DNA from 3 places in the Salmonella sp. HY31 genome. Region 3 is predicted to be linked to each of the others. Evidence: predicted binding sites of a transcription regulator. Region 3 holds the regulator's gene; each other region holds the start of a gene.
The links. The regulator PurR, encoded in region 3, represses purine synthesis genes. The targets are predictions, from matches to a motif close to CANGCAAACGTTTGCNTG.

Region 1 (7,448 bases), 2.0 Mb from region 3:
CGGCGACCAGCGACGCGCTGGAAGACGACGGCTTTCTTTTTCAGCTTTATCTGCCTGAAGGCGACGATGTCAGCGTGTTTGATCGCGCGGATGCGTTAGCCGGGTGGGTTAACCACTTTTTGCTTGGCCTCGGCGTAACGCAGCCTAAACTTGATAAAGTCACCGGCGAAACGGGTGAAGCGATTGACGACCTGCGTAATATTGCGCAGCTTGGTTATGATGAGAGCGAAGATCAGGAAGAGCTGGAGATGTCGCTCGAAGAGATTATTGAATATGTCCGTGTTGCGGCGCTGTTATGTCATGACACTTTCACGCGCCAACAGCCGACTGCGCCGGAAGTGCGTAAACCGACGCTACACTAAGAAAAAACGAAATGGAGGCCATGTCATGACTCAGCAGGAATACCAACGTCGTCGCCAGGCATTACTGGCGCAAATGCAGCCCGGCAGCGCCGCGCTGATCTTTGCCGCGCCGGAGGCGACGCGTAGCGCAGACAGTGAATATCCGTATCGCCAGAGTAGCGACTTCTGGTATTTCACCGGTTTTAACGAACCGGAGGCCGTGCTGGTACTGATTAAGAGTGATGACACCCACAACCACAGCGTTTTGTTCAACCGCGTTCGCGACCTGACGGCGGAAATCTGGTTTGGTCGCCGTTTAGGGCAGGATGCCGCGCCGGAAAAACTGGGCGTTGACCGGGCGCTGGCGTTTAGCGAAATCAACCAGCAACTCTTTCAATTGCTTAACGGTCTGGATGTGGTGTACCACGCGCAGGGCGAATATGCGTATGCCGACGAGATTGTTCTGGCTGCGCTGGAGAAGCTACGTAAAGGCTCCCGCCAGAATCTGACCGCGCCGGCCACCATGACTGACTGGCGACCTATCGTCCATGAGATGCGCCTGTTCAAATCGCCGGAAGAGATTGCGCTCATGCGCCGCGCCGGGAAAATTAGCGCGCTGGCGCATATCCGCGCGATGGAAAAATGCCGTCCGGGGATGTTTGAGTATCAGTTGGAGGGTGAAATTCACCACGAATTTAATCGCCACGGCGCGCGCTATCCGTCTTATAACACCATTGTCGGCAGCGGCGAAAATGGCTGCATCCTGCATTACACTGAAAACGAAAGTGAAATGCGCGACGGCGATTTAGTGCTTATCGACGCAGGCTGTGAATATAAAGGTTACGCGGGCGATATCACGCGTACTTTCCCGGTGAACGGGAAATTCACGCCAGCTCAGCGTGAAATTTATGACATCGTTCTGGAATCGCTGGAGACCAGCCTGCGACTGTTTCGTCCTGGTACTTCTATTCAGGAAGTAACCGGCGAAGTGGTGCGCATCATGATAACCGGGCTGGTGAAGCTGGGGATTTTGCGAGGAGAGGTTGATCAACTGATTGCCGAAAACGCGCATCGTCCCTTCTTTATGCATGGCTTGAGCCACTGGTTGGGGCTGGATGTTCACGATGTTGGCGTTTATGGGCCGGATCGCTCCCGCATCCTGGAGCCGGGCATGGTGCTGACTGTAGAGCCAGGTCTCTATATCGCGCCGGATGCCGACGTGCCGGAAGCGTATCGCGGCATTGGCGTTCGAATTGAAGATGACATTGTCATTACCGAAACCGGTAATGACAACCTGACCGCTGGCGTTGTGAAGAAGGCGGATGACATTGAAGCGTTAATGGCGGCGGCGCGGCAGCAATGAGCGTCATTATCGTTGGCGGCGGCATGGCAGGCGCGACGCTGGCGCTGGCCATCTCTCAATTCAGTCATGGGACGTTGCCGGTACATCTGATTGAAGCGAAAGCGCCTGAAGCCGACGGTCATCCCGGCTTTGACGCCAGAGCGATTGCGCTGGCGGCGGGCACTTGCCAGCAACTGGCGCGAATTGGCGTTTGGCAGGCGATTTCCGATTGCGCAACGGCAATCAACACCGTACACGTCAGCGATCGCGGTCATGCCGGATTTGTGACTCTCGACGCGCAGGATTACAGCCTGGCAGCGTTGGGTCACGTTGCGGAGCTGCATGATATCGGGCTGCGTCTGTTTGCGCTCTTGCGTAAAGCGCCGGGCGTTACGCTGCACTGCCCGGAGCGCGTAGCCAGCGTGTCGCGTACCCAGCAGCAGGTTAACGTCACTCTGGAAAACGGCAATGTGATAGCTGGCAGCGTTCTGGTGGCGGCTGACGGTACCCACTCCGCGCTGGCGTCAGCCTGCGGCGTTGACTGGCGTCAGGAGCCTTACGAACAGTTAGCGGTGATAGCGAATGTCGCGACCGCTATCCCGCATCAGGGACGCGCCTTTGAACGTTTTACCCCCCATGGCCCGCTGGCGATGTTGCCGATGTCGCACGGCCGATGTTCGCTGGTTTGGTGTCACCCGCTCGACCAGCGCGATGAGGTGCTGAGCTGGTCTGACGCGCAGTTCTGTCATGCGTTGCAGGCCGCGTTCGGCTGGCGGCTGGGGCGAATGACTCTGGCGGGTAAGCGCAGCGCGTATCCGCTTGCTCTTACTACGGCGGCGAAAGCGTTTACTCACCGGACTGTACTGGTCGGCAATGCGGCGCAGACGTTGCATCCTATCGCCGGGCAAGGGTTTAATCTCGGTCTGCGCGATGTCATGAGTCTGGCGGAAACGCTGGTCGCGGCACAGGACGCGGGCGAGGATATTGGCGCCTGGCACGTGTTATCGCGCTATCAGCAGCGTCGTCAGGTTGACCGGGATACGACGATTGGCGTGACGAACAGTCTGGTCCATCTGTTTGCAAATCGCTGGGCGCCGCTGGTTATTGGGCGCAATATCGGTTTAATGGCGATGGAATTATTACCGCCTGCGCGCGATGCGTTGGCACAGCGTACGCTTGGCTGGGTCGCGCGATAAGTTAACCGTAAGCCGCCATCCGGCAGGCGCTGTACAAGCCCTGATGGCGTTTCGCTTATCAGACCTACGAAAGGCGTCATTTGACCAGGAGTAAATAGTGCAAAGTGTTGATGTAGCAATAGTTGGCGGAGGCATGGTGGGACTGGCTGTCGCCTGCGGCTTGCAGGGGAGCGGTTTGCGCGTTGCGGTACTGGATCACGTTGTCCCCCAGCCGTTGGCGAACGATGCGCCGCCTCAGCTTCGGGTGTCGGCGATTAATGCCGCCAGCGAAAAACTGCTTACCCGTCTTGGCGTATGGTCAAACATTGTGGCGCGGCGGGCAAGTTGCTACCACGGTATGGAAGTCTGGGATAAAGACAGCTTTGGCCGTATTACGTTTGATGACGCAAGCATGGGATATAGCCATCTGGGGCATATTGTTGAAAACAGCGTCATTCACTACGCACTGTGGCAGAAAGCGCAGCAAGCAGCGGATATCACCTTAATGGCGCCAGCGGAGTTGCAGCAGGTCGCCTGGGGAGAGAACGACGCTTTCCTGACCTTAAAAGACGGCGCGATGTTAACCGCGCGTCTGGTGATTGGCGCGGATGGCGCCAACTCCTGGCTGCGTAACAAAGCGGATATTCCCTTAACCTTCTGGGACTACCGACACCATGCGTTGGTAGCGACTATCCGCACCGAAGAGCCGCACGGCGCGGTTGCTCGCCAGGTATTTCATGGTGAGGGTATTCTGGCGTTTTTGCCGTTAAGCGATCCGCATCTGTGTTCCATTGTCTGGTCGCTTTCTCCGCAGGATGCGGAGCGTATGCAACAGAGCGGCGACGAGGCGTTTAACCAGGCGTTGACTATCGCCTTCGATAATCGGCTGGGCTTATGCCGCGTGGAAAGCGAACGACAGGTCTTTCCTCTGACGGGCCGCTATGCTCGCCAGTTTTCCGCACATCGTCTGGCGTTGGTCGGCGATGCTGCGCACACCATCCATCCGCTGGCAGGGCAAGGCGTCAACCTCGGCTTTATGGACGCGGCTGAACTGGTGGACGATCTGCGCCGGCTTCAGCGCCAGGGCAAAGACATTGGCCAACATCTTTATCTTCGTCGTTATGAGCGTAGCCGTAAACATAGCGCGGCGATGATGCTGGCCGGGATGCAGGGTTTTCGTGACCTGTTTGCCGGAGAAAACCCGGCAAAAAAATTGCTGCGCGACATCGGGCTGAAACTGGCCGATACGCTCCCCGGCGTCAAACCCCAACTGCTTCGCCAGGCGATGGGGTTAAACGACCTTCCGCAATGGCTTCGTTAAGCGTTTGACTGCACGCCGGCAAGAGTTTGAAACCCGTCACACTTTGCTTTCCCGGCTATCGTGCCGGGGGGCTATCCTCATTTGAAATAATCTAATTTCACCGCTTATTTCGCATTATATTTTCTAATGTCACCATTTTTAGCTAACGTGATTTTCGACATTTTTTCCGCATTTAATATTAATTCATGTCGGGATAAATCGTATCAGCTTGCTGTTTATGGAGGTCATTTATCGTGATAGTGGTTTTTTGTGCTGATGGGGTTTTGGCGTTTTTTAGTCATAAGCTAATGTGATGGTAAATTCAGCCTTATGGTTTAGCGTTTGGTTCGGTGGTAAGTTCAGGAGTAAGAGAACGTTTGCGTCGGCGCAGGGAAAAGGGCGTCGATGTCAGGTTTCGTGGCGAAGATTTCCCATGAAAATGGTTGTTAGCCCCCGCTAATTCAACGAGGAAAAGATGGCCCAACAGACGCCTTTGTACGAACAACACACGCTATGCGGCGCCCGCATGGTCGATTTTCATGGCTGGATGATGCCCCTGCATTACGGTTCCCAGCTTGATGAACACCACGCTGTGCGCACTGATGCCGGGATGTTTGATGTATCGCATATGACGATTGTCGATCTTCATGGTAGCCGCACACGAGAGTTTCTACGTTATCTGCTGGCCAACGACGTGGCGAAGCTGACCATCACCGGCAAAGCGCTTTATTCCGGTATGCTCAATGCCTCGGGTGGGGTGATTGATGACCTCATCGTCTACTACTTCACTGAAGATTTCTTCCGTCTCGTTGTTAACTCCGCCACCCGCGAAAAAGATCTCTCCTGGATTACCCAACACGCTGAACCTTATGCCATCGACATCACCGTTCGTGACGACCTGTCGCTGATTGCGGTACAGGGGCCGAATGCGCAGGAAAAAGCGGCGACGCTGTTTAGCGAGGCGCAGCGTAACGCGGTAGAAGGGATGAAGCCGTTCTTCGGCGTACAGGCGGGCGATCTGTTTATTGCCACCACCGGTTATACCGGCGAAGCGGGCTATGAAATCGCCATGCCGAATGAAAAAGAGGCGGATTTCTGGCGTGCGCTGGTGGAGGCGGGCGTGAAGCCGTGCGGTCTTGGCGCGCGTGACACGCTGCGTCTGGAAGCAGGCATGAACCTGTACGGTCAGGAGATGGATGAAGGTATCTCTCCGCTGGCGGCCAACATGGGCTGGACTATCGCCTGGGAACCGACGGATCGCGACTTTATTGGCCGTGAGGCGCTGGAGATGCAGCGTGAAAAAGGCCATGAGCAGCTTGTCGGTCTGGTGATGACTGAGAAAGGCGTATTGCGTAATGAACTGCCGGTGCGTTTTATCGATGCGCAGGGCAATCAGCAAGAAGGTATTATCACCAGCGGGACGTTCTCCCCAACGTTGGGCTACAGCATTGCGCTGGCGCGCGTTCCGGCGGGCATCGGCGAGACGGCGATTGTACAAATTCGTAACCGTGAAATGCCGGTAAAAGTGACTAAACCTGTTTTTGTGCGTAACGGCAAAGCCGTCGCGTGATTCATCCTTTTTTGGAGATTGATTGATGAGCAACGTACCCGCAGAACTGAAATACAGCAAAGAACACGAATGGCTGCGTAAAGAAGCGGACGGCACTTACACCGTTGGCATTACTGAACACGCTCAGGAGCTGTTGGGCGATATGGTTTTTGTTGATCTGCCGGAAGTCGGCGCGACCGTAAGCGCGGGCGACGACTGCGCCGTGGCGGAGTCCGTAAAAGCGGCGTCCGACATTTATGCGCCGATAAGCGGCGAGATCGTGGCGGTAAACGATGCGCTGAGCGACTCCCCGGAGCTGGTTAACAGCGAACCGTATGCCGGCGGCTGGATCTTTAAAATCAAAGCCAGCAATGAAAGCGAGCTGGAGTCTCTGCTGGATGCCACCGCGTACGAAGCATTACTCGAAGACGAGTAAATACGCTTCATCCTTCACGCTGCAGGCGCGTTAGCTTTACTCGGCCTGAGGCCTCGCCCCTTCGGGGCCAGCGCAAGCGCTGTTCAAACCGGCGTAGCCGGTTTGTCTTCGCTCATCCCAGTCACTTACTTATGTAAGCTACTGGGGACTCTCTGCGTCGCCGCCGTCCTGCATCGCGAATGATTTTGCGTATTCGTTTTATATGCTCAGGCCCGGTAAGCGCTAGCGTCACCGGGCAACGTAGTCTGACAAATACGATTCACTGCATGTTTCAGGAACCATCGCTCATGACACAGACGTTAAGCCAGCTTGAAAACAGCGGCGCTTTCATTGAACGCCACATTGGACCCGACGCCGAGCAGCAGCAAGAGATGCTGAATGCCGTCGGCGCCGAGTCATTAAACGCGCTGACAGGCCAGATCGTGCCGAAAGACATTCAGCTCGCGACCCCGCCTCAGGTTGGCGAGGCGGCAACCGAATATGCCGCGCTGGCAGAATTAAAAGCCATCGCGGGCCGTAACAAGCGCTTCACGTCGTACATTGGTATGGGCTATACCGCCGTGCAGCTACCGCCGGTTATCCTGCGCAACATGCTGGAAAATCCAGGCTGGTATACCGCCTACACGCCGTATCAGCCGGAAGTCTCTCAGGGGCGTCTGGAAGCGCTGCTCAACTTCCAACAGGTGACGCTGGATCTGACCGAACTGGACATGGCCTCCGCCTCGCTGCTGGATGAAGCGACCGCCGCCGCTGAAGCGATGGCGATGGCAAAGCGCGTCAGCAAACTGAAAAATGCCAACCGTTTCTTTGTCGCCTCTGATGTCCATCCGCAAACTTTGGATGTCGTCCGCACCCGCGCCAAAACCTTCGGCTTTGATGTGATTGTCGATGATGCGGCAAAAGTGCTGGATCATCAGGACGTATTCGGTGTGCTGTTACAACAGGTAGGCACCACGGGCGAAATTCACGACTACAGCGCGCTGGTTAGCGAACTCAAAGCCCGTAAAGTGATCGTCAGCGTCGCCGCCGATTTTATGGCGTTAGTGCTGCTCACCGCGCCGGGTAAACAGGGCGCGGATATTGTTTTTGGCTCTGCGCAACGTTTTGGCGTACCGATGGGTTACGGTGGCCCGCACGCGGCATTCTTTGCCGCCAAAGATGAATTCAAACGCTCCATGCCAGGCCGTATTATCGGTGTCTCAAAAGACGCGGCGGGCAACACCGCGCTGCGCATGGCGATGCAGACGCGCGAGCAGCATATCCGTCGTGAGAAAGCGAACTCCAACATTTGTACCTCGCAGGTGC
Region 2 (7,448 bases), 2.4 Mb from region 3:
ACGCGGGATGCCACCGCCGAGTCACCTTCTGTGCCTGCCGCGCAGTTTGGCATGATTGGGGAAAGTCCGGCGATGCAACATTTACTGAATGAAATCGCGATGGTCGCGCCATCAGACGCCACGGTATTGATTCACGGAGACTCCGGTACCGGCAAGGAGCTGGTGGCGCGGGCGCTACACGCCTGTAGCGCCCGGAGTGATAAACCGCTGGTCACGCTCAACTGCGCGGCGCTTAATGAATCGCTGCTGGAGTCCGAGCTGTTCGGACACGAAAAAGGCGCGTTTACCGGCGCGGATAAACGTCGGGAGGGACGCTTTGTCGAAGCTGACGGTGGGACATTGTTTCTTGATGAAATCGGCGATATCTCGCCGTTAATGCAGGTACGTTTGCTGCGTGCGATTCAGGAGCGTGAAGTGCAACGCGTGGGAAGCAACCAGACGATCTCTGTGGATGTTCGGTTGATTGCCGCCACCCATCGCGACCTGGCGGAAGAGGTGAACGCCGGTCGCTTTCGCCAGGATCTCTATTATCGCCTGAATGTGGTGACGATTGAAATGCCTTCTTTGCGCCAGCGTCGGGAGGATATTCCGTTACTGGCGGACCATTTTCTGCGGTGTTTTGCCAGACGTAACCGTAAAGCGGTAAAAGGTTTCACGCCACAGGCGATGGATCTGTTAATTCACTACGACTGGCCGGGTAATATACGCGAGCTGGAAAACGCTATCGAACGGGCGGTGGTGTTGCTGACGGGAGAATACATTTCTGAACGCGAACTTCCTCTCGCTATTGCAGCGACGCCGATAAAAACGGAAAACAGCGCCGAGATCCAACCGTTGGTCGATGTGGAAAAAGAGGTCATTCTGGCGGCGCTCGAAAAAACGGGTGGCAACAAAACGGAAGCCGCCCGTCAGTTAGGGATCACGCGTAAGACGCTGCTGGCGAAATTATCGCGTTAGTTCTGCTCGCGTTCGATGGCGCGCCAGCCGATATCGTTACGATAGAAGCAATCGTCCCAGTGGATATCGGTCATTAAGGCGTAAGCGCGTTTCTGCGCGTCGGCCACGGTCTCACCCAGCGCGGTGGCGCACAATACGCGACCGCCGCTGGTTAGCACACGATCGTCATCGGTGAGTTTAGTGCCGGCATGGAATACTTTGCCGTCCGCAACCTCTTCCAGTGGCAGGCCGTGGATAACATCGCCGGTGCGATAGTCGCCAGGATAACCGCCGGCCGCCATCACCACACCCAGCGAGGCGCGGTCGTCCCACTCGGAAGTTTTCTCATCCAGCTTACCGTCGCAGGCGGCGAGGCAAAGATCCACCAGATCCGATTTCATGCGCAGCATGATCGGCTGCGTTTCCGGATCGCCAAAGCGACAGTTGAACTCGATCACTTTTGGGTTGCCTTGCTTGTCGATCATCAGGCCTGCATACAGAAAACCGGTGTAGGTGTTCCCTTCCGCCGCCATGCCTTTCACGGTAGGCCAGATGATCCGTTCCATGGTGCGCTGGTGGACTTCATTAGTGACCACGGGAGCAGGAGAGTAAGCGCCCATACCGCCGGTGTTAGGACCGGTGTCTTTATCTCCCACACGTTTGTGATCCTGACTGGTCGCCATCGGCAGCACGTGCTCGCCATCGACCATCACGATAAAGCTCGCTTCTTCGCCGTCGAGGAACTCTTCAATCACGATGCGGTGGCCCGCATCGCCAAAGGCATTGCCGGCCAGCATATCCTGCACCGCGGCTTCCGCTTCTTCGAGCGTCATCGCTACGATCACACCCTTACCGGCAGCCAGGCCGTCAGCTTTGATCACAATTGGCGCGCCTTTCTCACGCAGATACGCCAGCGCTGGTTCCACTTCGGTAAAGTTCTGGTACTCCGCCGTCGGGATGTTATGACGGGCGAGGAAATCTTTGGTGAAGGCCTTAGAACCTTCCAGTTGCGCTGCGCCTTCGGTCGGGCCGAAGATTTTCAGGCCCGCAGCACGAAAAGCGTCAACCACACCGATTACCAGCGGCGCTTCCGGGCCGACGATAGTCAGGTCAATCTTCTCGTTTTGGGCAAAACTTAGCAGTGCCGGGATATCGGTCACGCTGATAGCGACGTTTTGCAGCGTGGGTTCCAGCGCAGTACCGGCGTTACCCGGAGCGACGAACACGGTTTTTACTTTTGGCGACTGTGCCGCTTTCCACGCCAGCGCGTGCTCGCGCCCGCCGTTGCCAATCACTAATACTTTCATGTTTCGCTCCATTAATGGCGGAAGTGGCGCATGTCGGTGAAGATCATCGCAATACCGTGTTCATCGGCAGCGGCAATCACTTCATCATCACGGATAGAGCCGCCAGGCTGGATCACGCAGCTCACACCCACGGCTGCAGCGGCATCAATACCGTCGCGGAACGGGAAGAAGGCGTCAGAGGCCATGGCGGAACCTTTCACTTCCAGCCCTTCGTCACTGGCTTTAATCCCGGCGATTTTCGCGGAGTAGACGCGGCTCATCTGACCGGCGCCGATGCCGATAGTCATGTTCTCTTTGGCGTAGACGATGGCGTTGGATTTGACGAACTTCGCCACCTTCCAGCAGAACAGCGCATCGCGCAGCTCCTGTTCGGTTGGCTGGCGTTTAGTGACAACGCGCAGGTCTTTTTCGCTCACCATGCCCAGGTCACGATCCTGCACCAACAGGCCGCCGTTCACGCGTTTGAAATCGAGACCTGGCACGCGTACCGCCCACTGGCCGCAAACCAGCACGCGTACGTTCTGTTTGGCGGCGGTGATTTTCAGCGCTTCTTCGCTGGCGGATGGGGCGATGATCACTTCGACAAACTGGCGAGAGATGATCGCCTGCGCGGTTTCAGCATCCAGTTCGCGGTTGAAGGCGATGATGCCGCCGAATGCGGAAGTTGGATCGGTTTTGTACGCGCGGTCATAAGCGTCGAGAATAGAAGTGCTGACCGCCACGCCGCATGGGTTGGCGTGTTTAACAATGACGCAGGCCGGTTCGCTGAACGCTTTCACGCACTCCAGCGCTGCGTCGGTATCGGCAATGTTGTTATAAGAGAGGGCTTTGCCCTGAACCTGCTGAGCGGTAGCGACAGAGGCTTCTTTTACCTCTTCTTCTATATAGAAGGCCGCCTGCTGGTGGCTGTTCTCGCCGTAGCGCATATCCTGCTTCTTAATGAAGTTCAGGTTCAGGGTGCGCGGGAAGCGACCAGCGGCTTCTTTGCTTTCACCGTGGTAGGCCGGAACCATGCTGCCAAAGTAGTTGGCAATCATGCTGTCGTAGGCGGCGGTGTGCTCAAAAGCTTTGATGGCGAGATCGAAGCGGGTTGCAAGCAGAAGGGAACCGTCGTTGGCGTCCATCTCTTTAATAATAGCGTCGTAGTCGCTGCTCTTCACCACGATAGCCACGTCTTTATGGTTCTTGGCAGCAGAGCGCACCATGGTCGGGCCGCCGATATCAATGTTCTCTACCGCATCTTCCAGCGAGCACCCTTCACGGGCCACGGTCTCGGCGAACGGATACAGATTAACGACAACCATATCGATAGGGGCGATGTGATGCTGTTCCATGATCGCATCGTCCTGGCCGCGACGACCGAGGATGCCGCCGTGGACTTTTGGATGCAGGGTCTTCACGCGTCCATCCATCATTTCCGGGAAACCGGTGTAATCGGAAACTTCGGTCACTGGCAGACCCTTTTCTGCTAACAGGCGAGCGGTGCCCCCTGTTGACAGCAGCTCCACACCGCGTGCGGAAAGTGCCTGGGCGAATTCGATGATACCGGCCTTGTCAGAAACACTGAGCAAAGCGCGGCGGACTGGACGACGTTGTTGCATGGTAAATCCCCTGGATTTGACGATTACAGAGAGCGTTAGCTGAATTTTTCGTGAAAAACTCAGCTAACGCCCCTTACGGGGCATCCTCATTTTGCGGCGATATTGTAACGAAAACGTTTGCGCAACGCTCGCGAATTTTTCTTTTTAAATTCTGGCCCCGCTTTTATCCCTGAAAGATCGTTTGCAGAGTGAGAAGATCCAAGAAATGAACGCGCATTTTGTGGATAAGTCTGTGCGTAAATGGGTATAACCAGGGGTTTTGCTGGGGAATGCAGCAAACAGTCATTTTTCTGCAATTTTTCTATTGCGGTCAGCAGAGAACTCCCTATAATGCGCCTCCATCGACACGGCGGATGTGAATCACTTCACACAAACAACCGGTCGGTTGAAGAGAAAAATCCTGACATTCAGGGTTGACTCTGAAAGAGGAAAGCGTAATATACGCCACCTCGCGACGGTGAGCTGAAAGCCGCGTCGCACCTGCTCTTTAACAATTTATCAGACAATCTGTGTGGGCACTCGAAGATACGGATTCTTAACGTCCCCGGACGAAAAATGAATACCAAGTCTCTGAGTGAACACGTAATTCATTACGAAGTTTAATTCACGAGCATCAAACTTTTAAATTGAAGAGTTTGATCATGGCTCAGATTGAACGCTGGCGGCAGGCCTAACACATGCAAGTCGAACGGTAACAGGAAGCAGCTTGCTGCTTTGCTGACGAGTGGCGGACGGGTGAGTAATGTCTGGGAAACTGCCTGATGGAGGGGGATAACTACTGGAAACGGTGGCTAATACCGCATAACGTCGCAAGACCAAAGAGGGGGACCTTCGGGCCTCTTGCCATCAGATGTGCCCAGATGGGATTAGCTTGTTGGTGAGGTAACGGCTCACCAAGGCGACGATCCCTAGCTGGTCTGAGAGGATGACCAGCCACACTGGAACTGAGACACGGTCCAGACTCCTACGGGAGGCAGCAGTGGGGAATATTGCACAATGGGCGCAAGCCTGATGCAGCCATGCCGCGTGTATGAAGAAGGCCTTCGGGTTGTAAAGTACTTTCAGCGGGGAGGAAGGTGTTGTGGTTAATAACCGCAGCAATTGACGTTACCCGCAGAAGAAGCACCGGCTAACTCCGTGCCAGCAGCCGCGGTAATACGGAGGGTGCAAGCGTTAATCGGAATTACTGGGCGTAAAGCGCACGCAGGCGGTCTGTCAAGTCGGATGTGAAATCCCCGGGCTCAACCTGGGAACTGCATTCGAAACTGGCAGGCTTGAGTCTTGTAGAGGGGGGTAGAATTCCAGGTGTAGCGGTGAAATGCGTAGAGATCTGGAGGAATACCGGTGGCGAAGGCGGCCCCCTGGACAAAGACTGACGCTCAGGTGCGAAAGCGTGGGGAGCAAACAGGATTAGATACCCTGGTAGTCCACGCCGTAAACGATGTCTACTTGGAGGCTGTGCCCTTGAGGCGTGGCTTCCGGAGCTAACGCGTTAAGTAGACCGCCTGGGGAGTACGGCCGCAAGGTTAAAACTCAAATGAATTGACGGGGGCCCGCACAAGCGGTGGAGCATGTGGTTTAATTCGATGCAACGCGAAGAACCTTACCTGGTCTTGACATCCACAGAAGTTTGCAGAGATGCGAATGTGCCTTCGGGAACTGTGAGACAGGTGCTGCATGGCTGTCGTCAGCTCGTGTTGTGAAATGTTGGGTTAAGTCCCGCAACGAGCGCAACCCTTATCCTTTGTTGCCAGCGATTAGGTCGGGAACTCAAAGGAGACTGCCAGTGATAAACTGGAGGAAGGTGGGGATGACGTCAAGTCATCATGGCCCTTACGACCAGGGCTACACACGTGCTACAATGGCGCATACAAAGAGAAGCGACCTCGCGAGAGCAAGCGGACCTCATAAAGTGCGTCGTAGTCCGGATTGGAGTCTGCAACTCGACTCCATGAAGTCGGAATCGCTAGTAATCGTGGATCAGAATGCCACGGTGAATACGTTCCCGGGCCTTGTACACACCGCCCGTCACACCATGGGAGTGGGTTGCAAAAGAAGTAGGTAGCTTAACCTTCGGGAGGGCGCTTACCACTTTGTGATTCATGACTGGGGTGAAGTCGTAACAAGGTAACCGTAGGGGAACCTGCGGTTGGATCACCTCCTTACCTGAAAGAAACGGTCTTTGCAGTGCTCACACAGATTGTCTGATGAAAAGTGAAAAGCAAGGCGTCTTGCGATTGAGACTTCAGTGTCCCCTTCGTCTAGAGGCCCAGGACACCGCCCTTTCACGGCGGTAACAGGGGTTCGAATCCCCTAGGGGACGCCACTTGCGCGGTAATGTGTGAAAGGCGTTGCCATCAGTATCTCAAAACTGACTTACGAGTCATGTTTGAGATATTTGCTCTTTAAAAATCTGGATCAAGCTGAAAATTGAAACAAGAACAATTCCGATTGTTCATGAGTCTCTCAAATTTTCGCAATCATGAAGATGACCTGTAAAAGGTGAAGTGAGCGAAGTGAAGACAAGGCGTACCGCACGCAGCGAGCGCAGTGGACTTGATGTCCATGAGCATCGCGAGTACGGAACAACGCAGTATTCACAACGCGCAACAAACCGGACAGAACAAGACATCTTCGGGTTGTGAGGTTAAGCGACCAAGCGTACACGGTGGATGCCCTGGCAGTCAGAGGCGATGAAGGACGTGCTAATCTGCGAAAAGCGCCGGTAAGGTGATATGAACCGTTATAACCGGCGATGTCCGAATGGGGAAACCCAGTGTGACTCGTCACACTATCATTAACTGAATCCATAGGTTAATGAGGCGAACCGGGGGAACTGAAACATCTAAGTACCCCGAGGAAAAGAAATCAACCGAGATTCCCCCAGTAGCGGCGAGCGAACGGGGAGGAGCCCAGAGCCTGAATCAGCATGTGTGTTAGTGGAAGCGTCTGGAAAGGCGCGCGATACAGGGTGAGAGCCCCGTACACAAAAGCGCACATGCTGTGAGCTCGATGAGTAGGGCGGGACACGTGGTATCCTGTCTGAATATGGGGGGACCATCCTCCAAGGCTAAATACTCCTGACTGACCGATAGTGAACCAGTACCGTGAGGGAAAGGCGAAAAGAACCCCGGCGAGGGGAGTGAAACAGAACCTGAAACCGTGTACGTACAAGCAGTGGGAGCCCCACCACTAAGCCAGTGGTGAACTCCACATACGCATCCTTTGCGGAAGATGCGGTTAACGGAGCGAAAGCGACGTTCAACCTCAGAAGAAGCAGAGGGGGCTTAGTGGTGGGGTGACTGCGTACCTTTTGTATAATGGGTCAGCGACTTATATTCTGTAGCAAGGTTAACCGCATAGGGGAGCCGAAGGGAAACCGAGTCTTAATTGGGCGTTAAGTTGCAGGGTATAGACCCGAAACCCGGTGATCTAGCCATGGGCAGGTTGAAGGTTGGGTAACACTAACTGGAGGACCGAACCGACTAATGTTGAAAAATTAGCGGATGACCTGTGGCTGGGGGTGAAAGGCCAATCAAACCGGGAGATAGCTGGTTCTCCCCGAAAGCTATTTAGGTAGCGCCTCGTGAACTCATCTCCGGGG
Region 3 (7,448 bases):
GACTTCTTCTATACACGATGAACTCATAGCTTCTCCATCACTGGACGGTGATCAGAACCTTAAAACAGCGTAGACGCTTTTTTGGCTTTGTGAGAAATCCCACGGACAATTCCGTGAGCCAGTTATCCGACGTAGAACAGAGGAAGGGAGGAACCCTTGCCGAAAAGGCCATCCGTGGTGAATCGGGAACGCTCCGGTTCCCGTTAATGCCTAATAATTATCGTAATATAAACAACCGGGAATCAGTATAGGCCGCAATTTTTGATGATTCAACCGAAAATTGTTAGCGTGCTAATTAACCGGGGTTAACAAACCTCTAGTGAGACTTCTCGTGGGCGACATCGGCATGCGCAAATCCGGCCTCATTGCACGCTGCATGAGACTGCATTTTGTAGCCTAACGCCGCCAGAACAACGGTAAAGAGCATTACGCTGGTGGTGGTCAGCAGCGGCGTGCTGATGAGCCATGAAACCACCAGGCTTGCCAGGAAACATAACCCCAGTTGCAGCGTATTTTGCAGCGCCGCAGCACGCCCCGTGGCTTGAGGGAAAGGGCGTAACGCTTGCGCGACGACGATAGGGTAGATTGCGCCATTAGCAATCGCCATTACGCAGAACGGAATCAGGATCTCCACCAGTGAGGCATTATTCAGGAAGCCCGTTCCCCAGGTGGCGATAACGCTCAGCGCATACAGCCCTAACAGCCACGGAAGCAATTGGTAACCCTGCCATTTTTGTAGCGCCGCGCGGCAGCCATATCCGCCAATCAGAAAAGCGATGGTTTGAGGAACATAGCTCAGGCCAATCACTGCCGGGCTGTAACCCATCGCGCTGAGAATGAACGGGGAACCCGTTAACCACGCAAAAAAGCTGGCGGAACAGGCGGCATAAATCAGTACATTACCGCGATAGGTTTTAGAGCGTAGCAACGTCGCAAAAGTGAGTTTATCCTGTCCCTCGGCATGTGCTTTTACCGATGGTTTTAAGCGCAGCGCTGGCAACATCAGCAACAACGTAATCGCAAACAGCGTGGCGAAAATCGCCTGCCATGAGAAATGCGTCAGTATCCAGCTTCCCAGTAAGGGCGCAAGCGCCGGGGATAATCCTACCAGTGGCATGATAGTGGCGAAGATACGATTAATTTTTTGCGAAGGATAATAATCGGTCACCAGCGCTTGCCAGATTACCGTTGCCGCACAAACGCCGACGGCCTGCACAAAGCGTAGCGTCAGCAGTGCTGCCGCGCTTTCTACCCACAGCATCCCCAGACTTCCGAGCGCAAAGATGGATAACCCCAGCAGTAAAATCGGTTTACGGCCATAACGATCCGATAGCGGTCCCCAGAGTAGTTGTGCGACGGCAAAGCCAGCTAAAAACAGGCTGAGGCTGGCGCTGACAGCGGCAGCAGGCGTTTGTAAATCCGCCTGTATGGCGGCAAACGCGGGCAGGTACATGTCCGTAGCCAGAAACCCCAGCACGCTAAGACCGGCTAACCAGACTAAAAAACCTTTTCCAGGTTGCATATTTGTTTCTCTTTCTTATCAGACAGACATTGTCGCAGAGTGTAGGGAGTGAAATTACGGTTGTGAAACGTTAATATTTGTCCAGTGAATTCAAAATTTTTGTAGGCAAATTATGTGGTCGGAATACTCGCTTGAAGTGGTTGACGCCGTGGCGCGCAATGGCAGTTTTAGCGCGGCGGCGCAGGAACTGCACCGTGTGCCTTCGGCAGTCAGTTACACCGTTCGTCAGTTAGAGGAGTGGCTGGCCGTACCGCTTTTTGTACGACGTCACCGTGATGTTGAACTTACGCCTGCTGGCGTCTGGTTTTTAAAAGAAGGGCGTTCTGTTATCAAAAAAATGCAGATCACTCGTCAACAGTGTCAGCAAATTGCTAATGGCTGGCGCGGGCAGTTGGCTATTGCGGTGGATAATATCGTCAGACCAGAACGTACCCGGCAGATGATCGTCGATTTCTATCGCCATTTTGACGATGTGGAACTGCTGGTTTTTCAGGAGGTGTTTAACGGCGTCTGGGACGCGCTCTCCGACGGGCGAGTCGAACTGGCTATTGGGGCGACGCAGGCGATTCCGGTAGGGGGACGTTATGCTTTTCGGGATATGGGTACCCTGAGCTGGAGTTGCGTAGTGGCAAGCGATCACCCGCTGGCGGCGATGCCGGGACCGTTAAGCGATGATACCCTGCGCAACTGGCCGTCGCTGGTCAGAGAAGATACCTCGCGAACCTTACCGAAACGGATTACCTGGTTGCTGGATAACCAAAAAAGGGTTGTAGTACCGGACTGGGAGTCATCGGCAACCTGCCTGTCAGCAGGATTATGCGTGGGAATGGTGCCGACGCACTTTGCCCGACAGTGGATAGACAGCGGAAAATGGGTGGCGCTGACGTTAGAGAATCCGTTTCCCGATGCGGCCTGTTGCCTGACGTGGCAGCAAAACGAGGCCTCGCCCGCGCTGGCATGGCTGCTGGATTATTTGGGCGATAGCGAAACGTTGAATCGGGAGTGGTTGCGGGAGCCTGAAGAGGCTCCCGACAGCGGGGATTAACGTCGATAGTCGCGGAACGGGCCGTCAGCGACCGAGCGACGCTCAACCAGGCGTGGATGAACTTCAATAGACTGTGACTCTTCGCGCTTATTGACGATGCGATCCAATAGCATATTAAATGCGGTTTCGCCTAAAGAGTCTTTGGGCTGGTGAATCGTCGTCAGCGCCGGGGTAAAGAAGCGGGCGTTACGCACATTGTCATAACCGATCACCGAAACGTCCTGCGGTACGCGAAGCCCCATTTCGTCTGCCGCGCAAAGCGCGCCCATCGCCATAATATCGCCGCCGCAGAAAACGGCGGTAGGGCGATGTGACTGCGATAAGATTTGCTGCATCGCGTGGTAACCGGACTCCGGCTCGAAGTCGCCCTGAACAATCCAGTTGTCTGGCACGTTGATCAGCGCCTCCTCCATTGCCTTCATGAAGCCTGCCAGCCGACCCGCGCCGGTGTTGCGCTCCAGCGGACCGGGAATAACGCCGATATCCCGGTGACCGCGCTCAACCAGATAACGACCCGCCATATAGCCGCCTGCAAAGGCGTTATCAATCACCGTATCGGTAAAATCGGCCTTCGCTTCACCCCAGTCCATCACCACCATCGGAATATGGCGATACTCTTCCAGCATGGAAAGCAGAGGTTCCGGGTACTCAGAACACATCACCAGCAGGCCATCCACGCGCTTTTGCGCCATCATGGACAGGTAGGCGCGCTGTTTTTCCAGGTTATTCCAGGCGTTGCCCAAAATCAGCGTATAGCCTTTCTGAAAGCAGTTTTTTTCAACCGCCTCGATAATTTCTGCAAAATAGGCCGCTTCGCTGCTGGTCGCCAGTAAGCCTATCGATTTGGTATGGTTGACCTTCAGGCTACGCGCGACGGCGCTGGGAGAGTAGTGCAGCTCTTTAATCGCTGCCCAGACCGCGTTACGCGTTTCTTCAGCGACAAAACGCGTTTTGTTGATTACGTGTGATACAGTTGTAGTGGAAACGTTTGCTCGTTTCGCTACATCTTTAATTGTTGCCATTACATTTCACTCCAGACCCTCGCTAAGCTCCTGAGAAACGCCAGGTAAACGTTTGCCTACACACACCCTAATCGCAACGTCAGGGTTGCGGCATGCCGGAAAAACGACACGGAACGTCAGGAAGGGGTCAATGGCCGTTACGCTAATTCAGTAAGCCTGGAATTTTGTCTGATCTTGAGGAAAAGGGGAAGCGTTAAAAACAGTTATCAATATAAAACATGAGAGATTTTTGTGCGGGAATGTGCAAAAATGCGCTATATCACTTTTTGTGTGGGAATAAAAAGGAGAAAACTTGATGAGTACCGACCTGAAATTTTCGTTGATCACTACGCTTATTGTTCTGGGCTTGATTGTCGCAGGTGGATTAACGGCCGCTCTGCACTGATTCCCTCTCTTCTGAGGGAGGGCGTTTCCTCTATTCTATCCCTCTCTAAAACGCAGAAGGCGTACCTTCTGCGTGCTCAGACTTATGCGGCGAGATTTTTCGCGACAAATTCCCAGTTAACCAGCGCCCAAAAATGCTCCAGATAGTTTGGACGGGCGTTGCGGTAGTCGATGTAATACGCGTGTTCCCACACATCAACCGTCAGCAGCGGCGTCGCATCTGTGGTCAGCGGCGTACCGGCATTTGAGGTAGAGACGATAGCCAGTTTGCCATCAGCGCCTTTTACCAGCCATGTCCAGCCGGAACCAAAGTTTTTGATAGCGGCATCTGTGAACTGCGTTTTAAATTCCGCGAAGCTGCCAAAAGATGCCGCGATAGCATCAGCCAGTTTCCCGGTCGGTTCGCCGCCAGCATTTGGTGCCAGGCAGTTCCAGTAGAACGTATGGTTCCACACCTGAGCGGCGTTATTAAAGATGCCGCCTTCGGAAGCACGCACGATCTCTTCCAGCGATTTGCCTTCAAACGCCGTGCCTTTGATCAAATTATTAAGATTGGTCACGTAAGTCTGATGATGTTTGCCATAGTGATATTCCAGCGTCTCAGCAGAAATATGCGGCGCCAGAGCATCTTTGGCATACGGTAATGCAGGTAATTCGAACGACATTGCTTCTCTCCTTATTATTAATATTGCGCACGCACAATAACCCTGGTGCGCGTAAGGATAGGGTAGCAAATTGAGCGGGGGCGCAAAAGAAGAAGTTATCCTGTCGTTAAACGACAGGATAAAATATTAGCGAATTGTTTTAGGGGTCATCACCCGGCGGGCGCCGACATAATGGCGCTGCCAGTATTCTTCGTTCAGCGAGGTGATCTTAATTTCCTGACCGCTGCGCGGAGACTGGATAAACTTACCGTTGCCGACATAGACGCCAACGTGATCGGCGGTGCCGCGCCCCTGCGTACGGAAGAACACCAGATCGCCGTTTTTCAACTCGCTGCGCTCAATGGGCGCCGCGTCACGCAGGTGATACATCTCATTCGCCGTTCGGGGGATACGGATCTTCACTAAATCTTTATAGGCATAATAAACCAGACCGCTGCAATCAAAACCGGTGCGCGGCGACGCGCCTCCCCAGTGATACGGCTTACCAATCTGATTCATGAGCTTGGACATCGCGGTTTTCGTCGCTTTTTGTACTTTAGTCCGATGCGCATCGGCAATAGAGAGCGGCAATGTTCCTTTCCCCTTCACGCAGTGCGGCTTACGGCCTTTACGCGTCGTGCATTTTTCCGTCACGTCGAGGGCGGCGATTGACGTGGGCGCGGTTCTGTTACGGCGATGTGTCGTATGACGAGATTTCGTGGAAGCGATGGTACGTTTTGGCGTAGAAGCGGAAGAAGAACGGCTGGTTTTTGAGGTTGTTTTTACGTTTTTTTTGTTGGTCTTACTGATCTGTTTGGGCGTTGTGCTTTTCTTTTTATCTGCCGTTTTAGTGACATGAGAAACAGCAGGCGTCGCTTTGGCTTGCCTGGAAGCATGGGCCATTGGCGTAAAAGGGAGAGTAGTAAAAAGTAAAGCACAGAGCGTGATCGAGATTTTGTTTATCCGCGCCACTGAGCAATCCTCTGTTAAAGGCAGGCGATCATGCCTGCGTATGATTTACAAAACCTGATAATTCTAATCTACAAAAGCACAGATTGGTAATTGCTTTTGGTTTCTGAAGCTGTGTTTCGTTAACAGATGTAAAAAAAATAGCAATTAATGCTAAACACGAACGCGTTATCTACGAATCACTGCGTGGCAACCCGCTTAAAAGATATTTTGTATGCAACTTATTCCCGCAGACGGTAAAATAATAAGGCATGATGAAAATGTTATTTTCCGTTGCCAGCCTGACCCGTTACAATGACAGGCTTCGGTCGTAAAAGAAGTTAAGGAAGCGAGACAATGAGCACCACTATCGAAAAAATCCAGCGCCAGATCGCTGAAAACCCGATTCTCCTGTATATGAAAGGTTCACCAAAACTGCCAAGCTGTGGTTTCTCTGCGCAGGCCGTTCAGGCGCTTTCCGCCTGTGGGGAACGTTTTGCCTATGTTGATATCCTGCAAAACCCGGATATTCGCGCAGAATTACCGAAATACGCCAACTGGCCGACATTCCCACAACTGTGGGTGGATGGCGAGCTGGTCGGCGGGTGTGATATTGTGATTGAAATGTATCAGCGTGGTGAGTTGCAGCAGCTTATTAAAGAAACTGCCGCAAAATATAAAACTCAGGAGCCGGACGCAGAATAATCTGTGAAAGGGGAAAGCGACCTGTAAAGGTCGCTTTTTTGCCGTCATAGTGAGCAAAAGCGGCGTCGTTAGCCACGTTATTTGTCTGTCGGCAAGGGTAACGGCCAGCCGCCCAGGCGCTTCCAGCGATTGACGATTTCACAAAACAGCACCGCTGTCCGCTCGGTATCATACAAAGCAGAGTGGGCCTTTTCGCCGTCAAACTCCATACCCGCCGCCAGGCACGCTTTTGACAACACCGTTTGTCCCAGCGCCAGTCCGCTCAATGCCGCGGTATCAAAGGTGACGAACGGATGAAACGGGTTACGTTTCAGCGAGGCGCGCTCTGCGGCGGCCATCATAAAACTGTGATCAAAAGTGGCGTTATGCGCGACCATAATGGCGCGGCTACAGCCACTTTCTTTGATACCTTTACGCACCATTTTGAAAATAGCATGTAGCGCCTCATATTCACTCACCGCGCCGCGTAGTGGGTTAGAGGGATCGATACCGTTAAACGCGAGCGCTTCCGGCTGTAAGTTGGCTCCAGCGAACGGCTCCACATGGAAATGCAGCGTCATGTCCGGCATCAGCCAGCCTTGTTCATCCATTTTCAGCGTGATGGCGGCGATTTCGAGCAGCGCATCGGTTTTAGCGTTAAACCCTGCAGTTTCAACGTCGATGACGACAGGATAAAAACCACGAAAACGGTCGCACAGACCGGAAAGTTGAGCGTTATCGGACATCTGAGTCTCTTAATACGAAAAAATGCAGCGCGCATTATGGCAAATTTTACGCCGGGATGCAGTAAAACAACGGGCACAGTGACCTGCGCCCGACGGGGAATCAGTTACCCAGACCGCGGCCTGCGTCTTTAGCTTCAATCAATTCGATTTTATAGCCATCCGGATCTTCAACGAAGGCGATGATGGTTGAACCGCCTTTCACCGGCCCTGCTTCACGGGTCACGTTGCCGCCGTTCTGACGAATACGTTCACAGGCTTCAGCGGCATTGTCAACGCTCAGCGCGATGTGCCCATACGCATTGCCCATGTCGTAGCTCTCAACGCCCCAGTTATAGGTAAGTTCGATGACCGCTTCTTCCGTTTCCGGACCATATCCCACAAAGGCCAGCGAGTATTTGTATTCCGGATTCTCACTGGTACGCAGCAGTTTCATGCCCAGAACGTTAGTGTAAA

Region 1: the regulator PurR is predicted to act here: its motif matches at 4,525-4,542, upstream of gcvT (glycine cleavage system aminomethyltransferase GcvT).
Region 2: the regulator PurR is predicted to act here: its motif matches at 3,951-3,968, upstream of purH (bifunctional phosphoribosylaminoimidazolecarboxamide formyltransferase/IMP cyclohydrolase).

Annotation. Positions count from the first base shown of each region.
Region 1 covers NZ_CP170479.1:4,075,125-4,082,572, reverse strand. The annotation lists gene ACE15A_RS19420 (YecA family protein) at 1-362, shown strand, start outside; gene pepP (Xaa-Pro aminopeptidase) at 388-1,704, shown strand; gene ubiH (2-octaprenyl-6-methoxyphenyl hydroxylase) at 1,701-2,879, shown strand; gene ubiI (FAD-dependent 2-octaprenylphenol hydroxylase) at 2,977-4,179, shown strand; gene gcvT (glycine cleavage system aminomethyltransferase GcvT) at 4,634-5,728, shown strand; gene gcvH (glycine cleavage system protein GcvH) at 5,754-6,143, shown strand; gene gcvP (aminomethyl-transferring glycine dehydrogenase) at 6,431-7,448, shown strand, end outside.
Region 2 covers NZ_CP170479.1:4,520,252-4,527,699, reverse strand. The annotation lists gene zraR (sigma-54-dependent response regulator transcription factor ZraR) at 1-957, shown strand, start outside; gene purD (phosphoribosylamine--glycine ligase) at 954-2,243, opposite strand; gene purH (bifunctional phosphoribosylaminoimidazolecarboxamide formyltransferase/IMP cyclohydrolase) at 2,255-3,844, opposite strand; rRNA gene ACE15A_RS21655 (16S ribosomal RNA) at 4,468-6,009, shown strand; tRNA gene ACE15A_RS21650 (tRNA-Glu) at 6,095-6,170, shown strand; rRNA gene ACE15A_RS21645 (23S ribosomal RNA) at 6,490-7,448, shown strand, end outside.
Region 3 covers NZ_CP170479.1:2,116,563-2,124,010, forward strand. The annotation lists gene cfa (cyclopropane fatty acyl phospholipid synthase) at 1-27, opposite strand, end outside; gene punC (purine nucleoside transporter PunC) at 317-1,522, opposite strand; gene punR (DNA-binding transcriptional activator PunR) at 1,635-2,567, shown strand; gene purR (HTH-type transcriptional repressor PurR) at 2,564-3,589, opposite strand; gene ACE15A_RS10015 (YnhF family membrane protein) at 3,885-3,974, shown strand; gene sodB (superoxide dismutase [Fe]) at 4,057-4,638, opposite strand; gene ACE15A_RS10025 (C40 family peptidase) at 4,765-5,589, opposite strand; gene grxD (monothiol glutaredoxin 4) at 5,923-6,270, shown strand; gene rnt (ribonuclease T) at 6,348-6,995, opposite strand; gene gloA (lactoylglutathione lyase) at 7,096-7,448, opposite strand, start outside.